Regions from separate parts of the Bacillus sp. SRL543 genome, predicted to be linked through region 2. Evidence: riboswitches for the same ligand, from Rfam matches in the RefSeq annotation. Region 2 holds a riboswitch; the other holds the start of a gene.
What was found. Region 2 has a riboswitch for S-adenosylmethionine ahead of mtnW (2,3-diketo-5-methylthiopentyl-1-phosphate enolase). Riboswitches for the same ligand answer to the same signal wherever they lie in the genome.
Positions count from the first base shown of each region.

Region 1: another riboswitch for S-adenosylmethionine. It lies ahead of AC4E8B_RS13040 (YezD family protein); the one in region 2 lies ahead of mtnW (2,3-diketo-5-methylthiopentyl-1-phosphate enolase).

Region 1 is NZ_OZ481794.1:2,579,588-2,587,383, forward strand. It holds gene sat (sulfate adenylyltransferase) at 1-745, opposite strand, end outside; gene cysP (sulfate permease) at 751-1,830, opposite strand; gene AC4E8B_RS13035 (phosphoadenylyl-sulfate reductase) at 1,846-2,556, opposite strand; gene AC4E8B_RS13040 (YezD family protein) at 2,654-2,809, opposite strand; SAM riboswitch class I at 2,906-3,009, opposite strand; gene AC4E8B_RS13045 (RDD family protein) at 3,134-3,943, opposite strand; gene AC4E8B_RS13050 (stage II sporulation protein M) at 4,041-5,021, shown strand; gene AC4E8B_RS13055 (DUF58 domain-containing protein) at 5,140-6,414, opposite strand; gene AC4E8B_RS13060 (AAA family ATPase) at 6,449-7,378, opposite strand; gene AC4E8B_RS13065 (DUF4350 domain-containing protein) at 7,375-7,796, opposite strand, start outside.
Region 2 is NZ_OZ481794.1:1,678,309-1,686,104, reverse strand. It holds gene AC4E8B_RS08565 (MFS transporter) at 1-9, shown strand, start outside; gene AC4E8B_RS08560 (ZIP family metal transporter) at 226-957, shown strand; gene AC4E8B_RS08555 (aspartyl-phosphate phosphatase Spo0E family protein) at 1,233-1,445, opposite strand; partial or broken gene AC4E8B_RS08550 (VOC family protein) at 1,806-2,006, shown strand; partial or broken gene AC4E8B_RS08545 (VOC family protein) at 2,038-2,187, opposite strand; gene AC4E8B_RS08540 (cupin domain-containing protein) at 2,743-3,276, opposite strand; gene AC4E8B_RS08535 (methylthioribulose 1-phosphate dehydratase) at 3,301-3,930, opposite strand; gene AC4E8B_RS08530 (2-hydroxy-3-keto-5-methylthiopentenyl-1-phosphate phosphatase) at 3,927-4,589, opposite strand; gene mtnW (2,3-diketo-5-methylthiopentyl-1-phosphate enolase) at 4,582-5,799, opposite strand; SAM riboswitch class I at 5,930-6,034, opposite strand; gene AC4E8B_RS08520 (pyridoxal phosphate-dependent aminotransferase) at 6,125-7,297, opposite strand; gene AC4E8B_RS08515 (carbon-nitrogen family hydrolase) at 7,438-7,796, shown strand, end outside.

The DNA of each region.
Region 1 (7,796 bases), 900 kb from region 2:
CCAGCTGGACCCGATTTTTCGGATAATAATGCTCCAGCAGCACCCGGTAGCTTTTCAGGCGGACATCGGCCGGGATATCATCTTCCTTCGTGTCTCCGACCAGCGGGTTCAGGAATAAGCCGTCGACAGTTTCCAATGCTGCTTTCTGGATATATTCATGAGCCCGGTGCACCGGGTTCCTTGTCTGGAAGCCGACAACCGTTTTCCAGCCTTTTTCGGCAAATAATGCCCTTGTTTCCTTAGGTGTCAGCCAGACATCTGCAAATTCGCCTTTTCCGGGGCGTTTAACCAGTGTGATTTTCCCTGCAGCATATGTGCCTCCTCTTTCAAAGAGCTTCTTTACGCCTGGATGTGCCCGGTCAGACGTCCGATAGACAAACAGGGCCTCTTTTTCCAAATCTGGTTTATACAGCTCTGAAAGTTCAAGAACCCCATAGATGACGCCCTTATGTTTCAGGCTGCAGACATCTCCCTCCCGGAGCTGATCTGCTGCAGCAGAATGTATCGGCAATGTCACAGGGATCGGCCAGACCGTCCCGTTTCCAAGGCGCATATTTTCAACAACAGACTCATAGTCTTTTTTTCCAAGAAATCCTGTCAGCGGGCTGAAATGGCCGCAGGCAATCAGTTCAAGGTCGCTTAGTGCAATAGAGTCGATTTCAATCTCCTTGTTGGCATTCTCCAGGTGGTAATCCGGATTAAATAATTCTATTAGTTTGCCTCCATGAGGCGCTGGCAGTGTCATTTTCATCAGCCTTTCCTTGCTAGTTTGTAAGATTCATTTTCCGGCAGTGCCGCGGTTTGCCTTCCCATCAGGAAGCGGACGCCTAATACAGAAATTAGCACTCCTGCCATGGCAACAATCGGATAATAGTCATGTTTGATGAGAATTTGGATCAAAGTATAGCTCAGGACCATCGAGAGGACCGGTGAAACAAGCCATACACCGAGCAGCCTGACGACGATCTCTTTCTGAAAAACGGACCGGCCCTGGCCGGCAAAGCCGATGCCGATGATAGAGCTTGTGGTAATCTGGGTCAGGGGAACGGGAATCCCGAACAATGATGCTGCTGTGACTATTCCCGCCCCCGTCCCTGAGATGATGCATCCTTCCCCAAGCTTAATATCCGTGATTTTCTTTCCATTTGTCTCCAGGACTTTGCTGCCGAGAAAAACTGCCCCGGCTGCGACAAATATGCCGCCCCAGAATATCCCTGCCCCCGTGGTAAGGACATCTGCGCCTACAAGGGGGCCAACGGCATTCGCCACATTGTTCATGCCGGCCGAAAAGGCTTCAAATAATCCCATGGATATTACCAGGAAGCCAAGGAATTTGTTTGTGCCCGGCTTTTTCTTTTTCTTGGAGAAGCGGGTCATCCTGACCAGTTCCGCGGCAAGGACTGCAATAATAAAAGCTGCCAGCGGTGTTAGGAGCCAGAAGGACACGATCCAGAGCAGTTTATAAGCAAATAGAGACTGATAAGCAATCCCTGCCCCGACCACTGATCCGACTGTCACCTCACTGGTCGACAGCGGAATGCCGAAAATATTGGCCAGAAAGAGCGAAAGTGCTGCTGAGGCAAGAACGATCAGGGCAATGCTCACGGTGAAAGTGCTTTTCGGCACGATGCCGCTCCCCATCGTTTTGACGACCTCGCCCCCTCCGAGCCAGGCGCCAAGGAATACAGCAGCACCGCACAAGAGGAGGGCGATTTTTCTGCTTTTAATGGACCCCGTGCCGTAGGCAATTCCCATCGAGGCGGCGGCACCGCTTGCTCCTATGTTCATGGCAAAAAATAGTCCAACGGTTATTGCTATTGCTGCAAGCATGGTCATGCCCCCCTTTCACCCGGAATGCAGGCCGCATTCAGTCTTGCCGGTCCCTGCCCACCTGCCAGCCCTGCTGTCCCCGCCGTCTCCTGCAGCCCTTGTGCAGGGGAAGCAGCCGATGCTGGGATATCCATTGTCATGGAGGTTATTATAGGGGAGATCTTTTTTACGGATATGCTCCCAAACTTCCTCCCAAGTCCAGTGAATAAGCGGGCAGATTTTCACATTTTGAAATTTGCTGTCTTTGTTTAAAAATTGCGCACCGGCCCTGGATGCAGATTGTTCCCTCCTCAGCCCGGAAATCCAGGCCATTTTGTCTTTCATGGCTTCCTGGAGCGGAATGATCTTCCGGATGCTGCAGCAGCGGTCCGGCTCTCTTTTCCAAAGTGCAGATCCGTAGGCTTCACGCTGGCCATCCAAAGAAAGGTCAGGCAGCTTTCTTTCAATATTCAATCCTGGAAAGCGTTTCTGGACCTTTTCAATGACTTCATAAGTTTCAGGGAAATGGAGGCCGGTATCCAGAAAGATTATGTGGGCGTCAGGCTTGATTTCCTGGATAAGATCAATCAGGACAATCGCCTCTGCCCCAAAGCTTGAGGCATAGCTGATTTCATGCGCGCCGTAGTGGCTGTAGGCCCATTCCAGCACTTTTCTTGCTCCTTTGAATCCATCTTCTTCTGAAAATGAAGGCGGATTCCATTGTGTGTACGTTACGGTGGTGCTCATTACAGTGCTCCTTTCAGATCGCCTTCTGCTGTTTGAACAAGAAAAAAAGGCAGCCTTCCTCCCGCTTTGGGAAGAAGGCCGCCTCTAGTTTGTCTAGTCAGCGCGCTTTATTAGATTGAAGGCGAACCTTTTCATTCTTTTCAATTTGAATGACCTTGCCATCCTGCACCACTAAGGTGATGCTTCCAAACTTTACGGACTGCAGCATCTTTTCCAGATGTTCAGCCACTTCCTCCCAATCAGCATGCTTCAGATTGGCTCGCCTCCTTTTTGAATGGCGGGTACTGGCACAAGAGGAGAAAAACAAACGCCTTTTCCATCAGGAAAAGGCGCATCTTCACATACTTGCACCTTATCTCCCAAAATGCTGGACATTTTGCTGGAATTGGCACCTTGCTTTTAGCAGGTTGCCGGGCTTCGATGGGCCAGTCCCTCAGCCACTCTAGATAAGTGATTTAATCAGGAGCGTTTGCTCTGATTTATTTTATTGAAATTAATCCTACCATACCTATATGATTTGTCAACGAGTTATCATGCAATTTTCTAATTATTTTATTAATTAGGAAAATCAGCTCATTTATTTATGATTCTCAAACTCCCATTCTTCCTTGCCGATTAAATAAAGAACGAGCAGGATGTCTTCCAGCTGCCTGAAGGATTTTCGTTCTGGATCGATATCGAGATTCGGCAGGAGTGTATACGAAAGTTTCTTTGTGAGCTCTTCCCTTTTGCTTATAGGCAGCTGGAGCAGTCTCTCACTATAGGTTTTTAAAAGCTTCCATTCCTGAGCCCCGATTTTCCTGACAGTCCATTCATCCATATACAAATCTTCCTTCTTCAGGCCTCTCTCCTGGATTTCTCTTTCAATCGCAGTCATTTTTCCCGGCCTCTTCTTTTTCCGCTCATGCACGACCACCGTCCCCGCAGCAAGATCCCCAACCCGTTTGTGCCTGGAATGGAAAAACACCATCAAGATGCCAAGCAGATAGTACACCGGCAGAGAGTCTATGATGCGCAGAAGATTGCGGATAAAGCTCGAAAGCAAAGTGATGCTCTGGCCGTTATCCTGGATGACGCGAATGCCCATTATTTTTTTCCCTACAGTCCTCCCGGCCCAAAAATACTCTAACACAAAGAAATATCCCCAGTTGACAAGAAAAATGCAAATGAGCATAATGGCGAATGGCCATGAAAGGAAAGAATCATCAAGGAAGTATGCAGCTGCGCTGGAAGCATAAAAAGCAAATAAAAGAATCGCAGCCAAATTAAAAACCGTGAGGATCAGCTGGTCAATGATGAGTGCTCCTGCCCGGCTTCCGAGACCCGCCGGCTGGAACTGCAGTGATACATATTCCGGTGTTTTAATAAGAATTGTTTCTGTTTGCATGGTGCACCCCATTTCCTGGAAGTTTTGCCTGTATCTCTCTTTCGCTTTGATTTATAATGGAGATATAACTTTTCATTCGTACAGGCAGGTGATTATATTGAATAGTAAACAGTTCATCAAGCAGCACCGCGGGAACTGGCATGAGCTCGAGGAGCTGCTGGCCAGGATAAAAGGAAAAAAAGCTGCAGGAACTGATTTAGCGCGTTTTGACAGGCTATACCAGAAAGCAGCCCAAAACCTTTCATTCTCCCAGACTTTCTTTCCTGAGGAAGAAGTGACTCTTTATTTAAATGATCTGGTCGCAAAAGCCCATAATCTTTTATACAAAAGCCAGTCCTCCAGCTTGGGCCAGCTGAAAGATTTCCTCCAGATTAAGTTTGTAAGGCTGCTGTTTGAGCAATGGAAATTTGTCATCGCCAGCATGCTTCTTTTCACATTGGGAGGTTTGGGCAGTTTCTTTGCTGTAATCGGGGATCCGCTGTCGATCCATTCGATTCTCCCGGACGATATGTCAGGGGCCATTGATCCACAGCGGCTCGGCGAAAATGAAGGGGCGGTCGATTCTGCGGTCATGTCAGCCAGCATCATGACCAATAATATCCGTGTGGCTATCCTCGCATTCGCCGGCGGCATCACTTTCGGCATCTTGACAGTCTACCTGATGATCTACAATGGTATTATAGTTGGTGCCATCGCTGGCCTCTTCTGGACGCACGGCAAATCTTATGAATTCTGGGCCTATATCGTCCCGCATGGAATGATAGAGCTCACCGCGATATTCATCGCCGGGGGCGCCGGCCTGCTGATGGGCTACAAGCTTCTTGTCCCGGGCAAATATTCTCGAGGATACCAGCTGAAAACCCAGGCGAGAAGGTCCGTCCAGCTGCTCCTGGGGACAATCCCGCTCTTCATCATCGCCGGATTGATCGAAGGGTTCATTACCCCTTCCCCGCTCCCGCTGGAAATAAAATACCTGGCCGCCTTGCTGACTGTGCTGGGCCTGCTGTTTTATGCCTGGTCAGGCTGGCTCTTGGAACAAAAGAGAAACCGCCTGTATGGGCAGCCGCGGCAGGCGTGATGAAAGCTTCCCGGGAACTGCTCAGGCCATCACATCGGCAGGTGCCTGGGCTGAACATCGCTCAACTGCCGGCCGGTTACACTGAAAATTATCACTTATGGCAGAAAGGCTGGCCATATTAAAGCAGTCCCCGGTTCATCACACTGATATAGTGGGAAACAGCTGCTGCTGCAAGTTTTCCTTCAGGTGCTTCCGCCATTTGCAGGCCCTGCTTCTCCCACTTCAGCTTTTCACGTTTAGCCATAAGGATCTGCTGCTGCGCCATGCTTTTCAGCATGGTGCTTTTTATATCCTCCGGCCGCGCTTTCGCCCGGTCTGCAAGGAAATTATCCTCTATCCCCAGCATAAAGAAAAGGTGCCTCTGCCTGATTCTTTTTAAATAAACAAGCGCACTTTCCTCAAGGATAAACGTTTTTACATCAGAAAAGAGAAGAAGAAGGCTCCTTTTATTCTGAACAGACTGCAAGTATTGAAAAGCTCTGCCATAGTTAGATTCAACTGCATCCGCCTGGATGGAGTACAAAGCTTTCAGGATGAAGTTCAAGTGCTGCATCCCTTTTGCAGGGGGGACATATGATTTAATGTCTTTTGAAAAGGCGAGGACAGAAACATAATCACCGTTTTTGAGTGCAGCAGCAGCCGTAGTCATAGCCGCTTCAAGCGCTTTCTCGAGCCGGTTCCCTGTTTCAAGTTCCGCCCCCATAATTCTGCCGCAGTCAATCATGATGGTGACATACTTTCCGTGTTCGGGCTCATGGACATTGGCCATGACCTCCTGGAGCTTGGCCGTCTGCCTCCAATTGATTTTCCGCGGATCATCACCTGGCGCGTATGCCCGAATCTTTGAAAATTCGCCGGATCCGCTCTGCTGCCTTCTGATCTTTTCTCCTTCATACAGCAAATAAGATTGTGCATTTTCTAGATAGCGCCTGGTTTCGGTTAAATCTGGTATCACTTTGACTATGCTTTCATTCTCTTTCACCATCTGCTTTTCCCAAAGGCCGAGGAAGCTGCTGCAGCGGATATAAATGCTGTTCAGCTTATAGTGCCCCCTTGCACTGGCTCTGGTTTCATAATGAATAGTGCCCCTGGTGTTTCCAGCTACCTTGCGCTTAAGCGGAAAAGGCCGTGCAAAGGAATCGGAAAGATCATCGATGATCCGGAAAGAAAGGGGCTGCTGAAAGTGATTCTCTATTTCAATGCTCACTCTTGCAGGAATCCCCCTTTCCATTTCTTCGGGAGCTCTGCGCCTCAGCTGGATCTGCGAATTCTTTGGCAGTAAGGCCAGATCGGCAATGGATAGCAGCAGAATGCCGAGATCAAGTCCCGCAACCACCTTCCACGGAACACCCCAGAATGCAGCGCCCACCAGGGCTATTGAAAGAACAAGCATGCTGATGAGGAGCCGCTTTCCCGGAAGGATGCCTTTATCTCGGAACAGGAACCGATCCCACAAGCTCATCGATTGTCTGGTCAACAGTCCTCCCCTCCAATTCTGCATTTGGGGATAATTGGATCCTGTGCCTTAAGGCAGGTTTGGAAACCATCTTGATGTCATCAGGGGTCACATAATCGCGCCCAGCCAGATAGGACCATGCCCTGGCGGCTTTTCCGATAGAGATGGCTGCCCTCGTACTGGCGCCAAACCGGATGGACTCTGCGTCCCTCGTCTTCCTGACGATCCGCATGATATAGTCGAGTATATCATCGCTTATGGCCACCGCTTCAACATCTTTACGGATGGACAGGAAGTCTTCCAGTGATAGTGCCTGTATAATAGATCCGGCTTCCATCCGCCCTTCCAGCACAGACTGAAGCACAAGTTTTTCCTCATTGAATTCAGGAAAGTCAATAATCAGTTTAAAAAGGAAGCGGTCCTGCTGCGCCTCCGGCAAAGGGTATGTTCCTTCAAATTCAATCGGATTCTGGGTCGCTGCGACAAAAAATGCGTCCGGGAGCTGATAGGTCTCCCCCTGGATGGTAACTTGCTTCTCTTCCATCGCTTCCAGCAGTGCAGCCTGAGTCTTAGCAGGTGTCCTGTTGATTTCATCTGCGAGCAGGACATTGGTGAAAATCGGACCTTTCAGTGTCTGGAATGAGCTTTCCTTCATGTTATAGATCATGCTTCCGGTGATATCGCTTGGAAGCAGGTCAGGTGTAAATTGAATCCTGCTGAACTGACCGCCAAGAAGCCCTGCAAGCGTCTTGACCATCTGGGTTTTCCCGGTTCCAGGCACCCCTTCGATCAGTACATGCCCCCCGGACAGGATCGCGGCAAGCAGCAGCCTCAGGTTCCGTCCCTGCCCTTTTATCCGCCCCTCATACTGCTGGAGCAGTGATGATGTATCTTGTTTCATCTTTTCTCCACCTCTTTCCTTAAATCATCCAGTTTTGCGGACCAGCGCAAATACTCTTTTTTATGCAAATACTCTTTTTTCAGGACAGAAGAAATCCCTTTAATGAACGATTCTACCTCTTCAGCAGGCAGGGAAGATGCTTTTGCCATGATGGAATCTCCTGCTTCCTCCCACTTACGGCTGAAAGGGATCCCCCATTTTTCCTGCAGCAGCTCTTTTGTATATTCAGCCTGTATCCTTAGCGAGTCCTGGTAGCGCCTCCCCCTGATATGCCAGGCTGACAAAGCGGCAATCTTTTCATCCGTAAAACGGACAGTTTCTTCCCGAGGCCAGTCAACAGGACCAAATCTCTTGCCTTTATAAATGATCCATAACAGGGCAATGAGCACGCCCTGTACAAGAATGACGAGGAACCATT
Region 2 (7,796 bases):
GCCAAATAGAAGTAACAGCAGCTTTTGAAAAGGGCTGTCCAAACCGGATTTCCGGCTTGGACAGCCCTTTTCATGTTCATTCTTTTTTATTGCGCAAAGATTTTACCGGGAACTTTTTTCTTCCTGCTGTATATATTAGTATTGCGCGTTAAGCCCATAAATACGGTAACTTTATATTGCATGGTGCTCATCATGCTTTAAATGAAAGGCGGGGAGCTTTATACCATGAGTGAGGTAATTGTCGGGAGCGTACTGTCTGCCCTTTCAACAGGCCTTGGGGCTTTGATCATACTATTTATGCACGGAAGCATCACCCACAGCTGGAGAGATATCCTATTGGCTTTCACAGCTGGCATCATGATGGCAGCATCCATGATGGGCCTTATACCGGAGGCGCTCTCTGCGGGGGGATTTCTGCCGCTGGCTGCAGGTGTTTTCCTCGGCGTCCTATCCTTGACGCTCCTGGAGAAGAATATACCCCATATTGACCTTCAGCATTCAAAAAAGGGGCTTGAATTCGATGAAAAGGCAATGCTTATCATCGCGGCCATCACCCTGCATAATATTCCGGAGGGTTTATCGGTGGGGGTCAGCTACGCTTCGAGCACAGAAGATACAGGCAACCTGATTGCCTTTGCAATCGGCCTGCAAAATGCCCCTGAAGGATTTCTGGTGGCGTTATTTCTGGTAAACCAGAAAATACACAAATTCAAAGCATTTATTATTGCTACCCTGACAGGTGCTATCGAGATCGTCACCGGCCTCCTCGGTTTCTATCTTACATCATTTATCAGCTTTCTTGTTCCCTATGGCCTTGCCTTCGCCGCGGGCGCCATGCTGTTCATCATCTATAAAGAGCTGATTCCTGAGAGCCACGGGGATGGAAATGAACGGACTGCCACTTACTCCTTTATCGTCGGCCTGCTGTTCATGATTTTTTTAATCAATATTTTTTAGTCTGGGCAAATATAGAGAAGGGGGGCCTTAATGTCAGGCCTCCCTTCTCCATGATACTGTTTAGATCAGCTGCAGCTCCGCCGGGGAGCCTTGCTTTCCAATAGTTGTGTGATCGTTTGTTTATGCTGTGCTGTTTTCTTCTATGAGGAGAATAGCTGTGAAGTGTGATTTGCGAGTAATTTGTGAAGTAATGTATCGCGAAAAATGTTCCGGCCTTGTCACCGATGCTCCTTTTTTCAAGCTGACAACTGCAAACCTGCCACTATCCGTGCATTTTATACTTTTGCCAGCTCTCTCGGCCAAAGGATCATCTCTTTATAGGGGCCCTTAAATGCTTCCTTATTTCTATTTTCTCTCTTCATGCTTTGCTGAAACTCCAGAATCAGCTTGTCGAGCTCCTGGCTGCAGCGGATTGTTGCTGCACTGGAAACCCCTTCTCTCTCTGCAATCTTAATCATCGCTTCCCTTTTCACCTGGATTTCTTTCATTAAATATTCATTTGACTGGCACAACTTTCTTTTCCTCCTAATCTGTATCCCATTCCTTTTTATAATCCAATCAGTCTATCTTCCCTCTTTAATTATTTATCTCTATATATAATAATGAAAACAAAGGCGTTTTCCCCAGTCATCCCTTATCTATTTGACACCATTCGTGGAATGCTGAGAAATAATAGGCCACTTGAAGCATTATTACAAGAATTTCTATAAAAGTAAATAGATTCGCAATATTAGACAAATTCTTCAGAAAAAAATGTTCTTTCGCAAATCGAAGTATTCTTTTTCGACAAATTCCTTCATGTTTTGCAGAAAAATCTGGCGGTGTTGAACAGAAAGAGGGGCAAAAAAATGCAGCTTATTAACCATTTTTGTTTTTCTGTATCAAATCTTGAAAAATCCATTTCTTTCTATCAGCAAGCATTCAACGCAAAATTGCTTGCTTCCGGCAGGACAGTCGCTTATTTTGATATGGATGGGCTGTGGATAGCTATAAATGAAGAAAAAAATATTCCGAGAGAAGAAATCAAAGATTCTTACACTCATATCGCTTTACATGCAGAAGAAGGAGAATTGGCAGCCCTCAATAAAAATTCAAAAGCTGTTTTTCCTTGCGGTAATAATCAAGACGATCCTGCGGGGTGCCGGTGTGATATTCGAATTTATGCCCATCCGGATCCTCAAAATAGATGGACAGGCCGTCTTTTTCGTGCCTCCTTCTGCCTGCAAGAATAACAGCTCCGGCTTTTATAAGCCTTATTTCCAGTTAAGCAAAAAGCTGTTTTAACTACATAAATTATAATAGGAATCACAAAATAAATTATAAAACCCTGTTGATTGAAGTGGAAGTCACGCAGACTCCTGCGGGATTGCAGCGGCAGAGCTGAGACCCCGCAGGAGGCACGACGAGGAGACTCAGCGCCGCCCCGCGGAAAGCGAAGTGCCTGGAACGGAAATCAACAGACTCCATTTGAGGAAGAATCTAGGTAATTCAACAGACAGCTAAAAAAATCAGAATGGAGAATCGCAATAAAAGTATTAAACCCTGTTGATTGGAGTGGAAGGCACGCAGACTCCTGCGGAATTGCAGCGGCAAAGCTGAGACCCCGCAGGAGGCACGACGAGGAGACTCAGCGCCGCCGCGCGGAAAGGAAGTGCCTGGAACGGAAATCAACAGACTCCATTTGAAAACCTATAGTATGGTAAAAAGGGATAAAAAATAGGATCGGCATTTCCCGATCCCATTGTTAACAGCCTTCAGGCATTCAAGCTGCCTCATTCTCTTCAATTAAGCTTCTGCGCCTTCTTTTTCATAGATAGGAACCCAGCCTTCAGAGGTAACAAAGATGCGCGCGGCGACAACCTTGCGATCTTCCTGGAGAGTAAAATAATGCCTGATATTTTCCGGCACAGAAATCAGGTCGCCCGGATCAAGGAACACTTCAAAAAAGTTTCCGTCTTTACCCTGGATGATGAAAACTCCATGCCCGCTGACAATAAAACGGACCTCATCATCTGTATGATGATGCTCCTGCTGAAAATTCTTCAGCAGCTGATCAAGATTCGGCGTGCTTTCAGACAGGGAAATAACGTCCTGCGCCTGATAGCCTCTCCGTTCTGAGATATCCTTGATTTCAGCAGCAAAGCTCTCAAGAATCCTTTCTTTCTCTTCATCTGAAAGATTATACTTTTCTCTCAAATCCTCCGGCAGCTTCTGAATGTCCCAGTTTTCATAAATGACTTCCTGGCTGTCAAGGAAAGCGGCAACCTCTTCCTGGTTCCTGATTTCTTCTTTAGTTTCCTGCAATACAATATATGCCATTGTTTTAATCTCCCCTCAACTTTTTTATATAACGGCTTGAAGCGGCTTATGCTGCAGCAGCTTCAGCTGATAGCGGAATAAAAACTCCGAAGCCTCCAAAAGCTTTTTGGCTTCAAAAGGGGTGCGCCCCCATACTGTAATTCCATGGTTGCGGATCAGGACAGCACCTGAGTCAGCAAGAATATGCTCTGAAAAAGACTCAGCAAGCCTTGGGATATGGGCGTGATTCGGAATGATCGGGATCGTCAGGACAGCATCTTCTTCCCACATATCAAAAGCTTTGATGAGCTCCTGGCCTCTGAAAGAAACAGAACCTGCATCCCCATATAGTTCAGAAATCACATTATTATCAACTGTGTGGACGTGAAGGCTGCAGCCCGCATCGGTATTGTTGTAGATTTCCACATGAAGAAGCGTTTCTGCAGAAGGTTTCAGATCTGTTTCCCAAACTGGCTTCCCGCTGTGGTCGACTAGCAGGAAATCCTCTTCTGTCCGCCTGCGCTTATCTTTCCCGCTTGCCGTAACGAGGAATTGAAGCGGCTCGCCGGCAACCTTGATCGCAAGGTTCCCGCTTGTCCCCATAAACCAGTCACGGGCAGCAAGTTCATCCTTAATATCTGCCAGCTGGTCCCATTTTTCCTGAATACAACTCATGATCTCACCCCTGCCAACCTTTTTAATTCGCTGATGCAATCGAAAAAGTCGGTGAATGGCCTGTGATTCAGGCCGAGCTCACTGCTTTTCTGCAGCAGCAGATCTCTTGCCAGGACAAAATCTGCCTGCTTGGCTGCCTGAAGATCTGTAATGCTGTCGCCTATGACAATCTTATATAATCCTTCTTCATCCCGCGACCTCATGATGGAAGGCTTGCAGCAGCCGCAGCCGTTTACACATTCTTCATCACATTCATGCGGCCAGATGATTTTAATCGCTTCCCCGCTGAAATCAGAATGGTTGCAGTAGATAGCTTCAAAAGGGCCATACTTCTCAAGCATCGGATGAATGAAAAAGTCGATGCCGCCGCTGACGATGTATAAAGGGATATTTTCTCCTTTTAGATACGCAATGAACTCCTCAAATCCTTTTCTTATCTTGGCCTGGCCAAGCACAAAACTGGTGATTTCCTCCTTCAGGCTGCTCGGCAAAAGCCTGAACATCCGGCCGACGCCTTCCTGAATGGAAATCTCTTCTGCCAGTACCTTGTCCTTCAAGGCTTCCCATTCAGGCGGAGCGAAACGCTTCATTACGCTGATAATATTGTCTGACTCCGTTATCGTTCCATCAAAGTCGCAGAATACTGCAAGATTATCCATGCTGCACCACCTCTTTGCTTCCCCAAAGCGCTATCGCTTTTGCCAGTTCAGGAAATTCCTGTTCTGGCTGCTGCAGCGTTTTTCCGGCAAGCACAAGATCGATCGCCTGGCGGAATGCTGCACCGCCGCCTCTTGCGCCGTCAGGATGGCCATGCACGCCGCCGCCGGCATTTATGACGCTTTCAACCCCGAAATCTTTGAAAAGAAGCGGGACAAGCCCCGGATGGATGCCGGCTGAAGGGACAGGAAAACTTTTCTTATATATATCTTCCTCTGTGAGCGCAGTACTGATGGATAGTGCCTGGTTCCGCTCCAGTGCCACGGATCCATATGGCGACGGGAACAGTGATAAATCAGCACCGGCCATGCGGGCTAGTTTTCCGAGAAGCAGGCTGTGGCTCATACCATAGAGAGCAGAAGAGGTCATCGCCCCGCTCACTGCCGGGTGGGCCATGATAGGCAGGCCGATGTCCCCATCCTCCCTTAACGCCTGCAGCACATCCAAGCCGTAGGCAAAGGCATTGAACAGCAGCATATCTGCCCCGAGCTCTGCCGCTCTTTTTGCTTTGTCCTTCAGTTCAAACGTACGCCCCGTCAGATTCACTGCATAAAGTGTCCTTTGCCCTGTTTCTTCAAAGGCTTCCCTCAGCACCCTCTTTCCTTCTGTAATCCTCTGGGTGAATGGGGCAAGCTCATTATCAAAGAAAATTTCATCATCCTTGACAATATCGATCCCCCCGCGGGCCTGTTCCTTCAGCTGCTTCAGAAGATAATTGAGATCCCTTCCAATCACACCTTTGAAGATGCTCATCAGCAGCGGCCGCCCATGGACATCAAGCTTATTGCGGATTCCTTTGATGCCAAAGCGCGGGCCCGGGAATATCTGTTTGAAGTCTTCTGCTGCATGCAGATCCAGAAGCTTGATTTTTCCGTCGAGCGAAAGCTTCCCGAATACAGTTGTCAGAACAGCAGGGATATCAGCGCTGAAATTGACAGCAGGGTAGGCGATTTTAATCAGTGCTGCACCTTCATTCCCATATGATCCCTCAACAGAAACGACTCTCCCTTTATGTTTCTTGAGCTGATCCCGCTCAAGATCCGGCAGATCTGTCCAGGAACCCACTGTCAGGCCCAACGCAATTTCTTCTGCCTTTTTCTCCAAGTTCCCGCTGAAACCGTTCAGCAGATAAGACGCAATCACTTCACCCATATCGATTTCCTCCTGCCATTTATGTATAGTCCATGCTGTATTGTCAATTGTAAAAGGCATGTAAAACAATGCCTCAAAAACAAAGAAAAAACCTCTTCAGAAAGAAGAGGTCAGCGCTGTGTCCAACATCTTCTCATCTATCAGCCTACATGCTGCAAGAATTAGCACCGTGCTTTACACAAAGTCGGTTGCCGGGCTTCATAGGGCTAGTCCCTCCGCCTGCTCTTGATAAGAAAACGAAATATATGTGAGATTTAAAAGTATTCAGATAATCAATAATTCATTTGGATTATGTCATGATTATAAAAACATGTCAATTGATTTTTCAAAAAATATTCAACTTTCCGATCCGGGCTGCGGCCTCTTTAAGTCTCTCTTCATCTGCAAGCAGGCCTGCGCGGACATATCCTTCCCCATACTCGCCAAAACCGATGCCGGGAGCCACCACAACATGTGCTTTTTCGAGCAGTACATCTGCAAATCGCTCAGACGTCCATCCTTCCGGCACTTTCAGCCAGGCAAAAAAGGATCCCTGCGGAGCTTTAACATCCCAGCCTATCTCCCTAAGGCCTTCAATAAAAGCCTTCCGCCTGGAGGCATAGATCTGCACCAGCTCATCCACACAGTTCTGCGGCCCGGCCAGCGCCTCGGCTGCTGCTTCCTGTACTGCGCCAAACAGGCTGACATAAAGATGATCCTGCATTAGATTGATGGCTTCTATCACACTTTCATTCCCTGCCGCAAACCCCACTCTCCAGCCTGCCATATTATACGTTTTCGAGAGTGTATAAATTTCAATGCCCGTCTCTTTTGCCCCTTCCGCCTGCAGGAAGCTGACAGGCTTTTCGCTGTTAAAGCCGATCGCACCGTAGGCAAAATCATGGACGACGCAAATGTCGTTTGCCGATGCAAAGCGGACCGTTTCTTCAAAGAATTCCTTCGTAGCCGTTGCACCGGTCGGATTGTTCGGATAATTGAGGAACATCATCCTGGCTGACTGGATGTCCTGCTCAGAAAGCTCACCATAATCCGGCAGAAAATGATTTTCTTCTTTCAGAGGCATGACAGCCATGGACGCTTTCGCAAGGGCCACCCCTGACCAATAATCAGGATAGCCGGGGTCGGGAACAAGTATCGTTTCCCCCGGATCCAAAAGGCATTGAGGGATTTCAACCAGGCCGGCTTTCCCGCCGAATAAAATGGCTATTTCCTTTTCCGGATCAAGGTCCACCCCATATTCCCTTTTGTAAAATTCCGCCGCTGCAGCTTTCAGGCTGTGCTGCCCGCGAAAAGGGGAATATTTGTGATTAAGGGGATTTTCGGCTGCTTCCTGCAGCTTCCTGACGATATGAGGCGGAGTGGGCCTATCAGGATTTCCCTGGCCAAGATTGATGACATCATGCCCCTGCCCGGCATACCTGGCTGCTTTTTGCACCAATGTCGCAAAGAACTGCTTTGGCAGACTTTGCAAAAGTTCAGATTGAGAAAATATTTTCATCACATAGTCACCTGCTTTTCATGTGGATTAAATTTTTTTGTTTGAAAAACTAATGACAAATGATATAACGTAAAAGGCAGGAAGTAAAGAAATATTCTGCAATTTAAATATATAATCCTTTGCATACGGAGGTTTACCCAATGAAAATAACCTGCATCCAAATGGACATCTCCTTTGGCAGCCCTGAGAAAAATTTCGAAAAAGCTGCAACGCTGATCGAGCGTGCAAGCAAGGATAATCCCGATATCATCGTGCTGCCCGAGCTGTGGACAACTGGCTATGATTTAACCCGCATGGAAGAAATCGGGGACGTGAACGCAGAATCAAGCATCCGGTTTTTGCAGACTATGGCCCAAAAGCATCATTCTGCCCTCATTGGAGGAAGCGTCGCAAATAAAACAGCTGATGGCGTTTTCAATACCCTGCTTGCAGTCAGCAGCACAGGTGAACTCCTGCACCAATACAGCAAGCTCCACCTTTTTAAACTGATGGATGAACA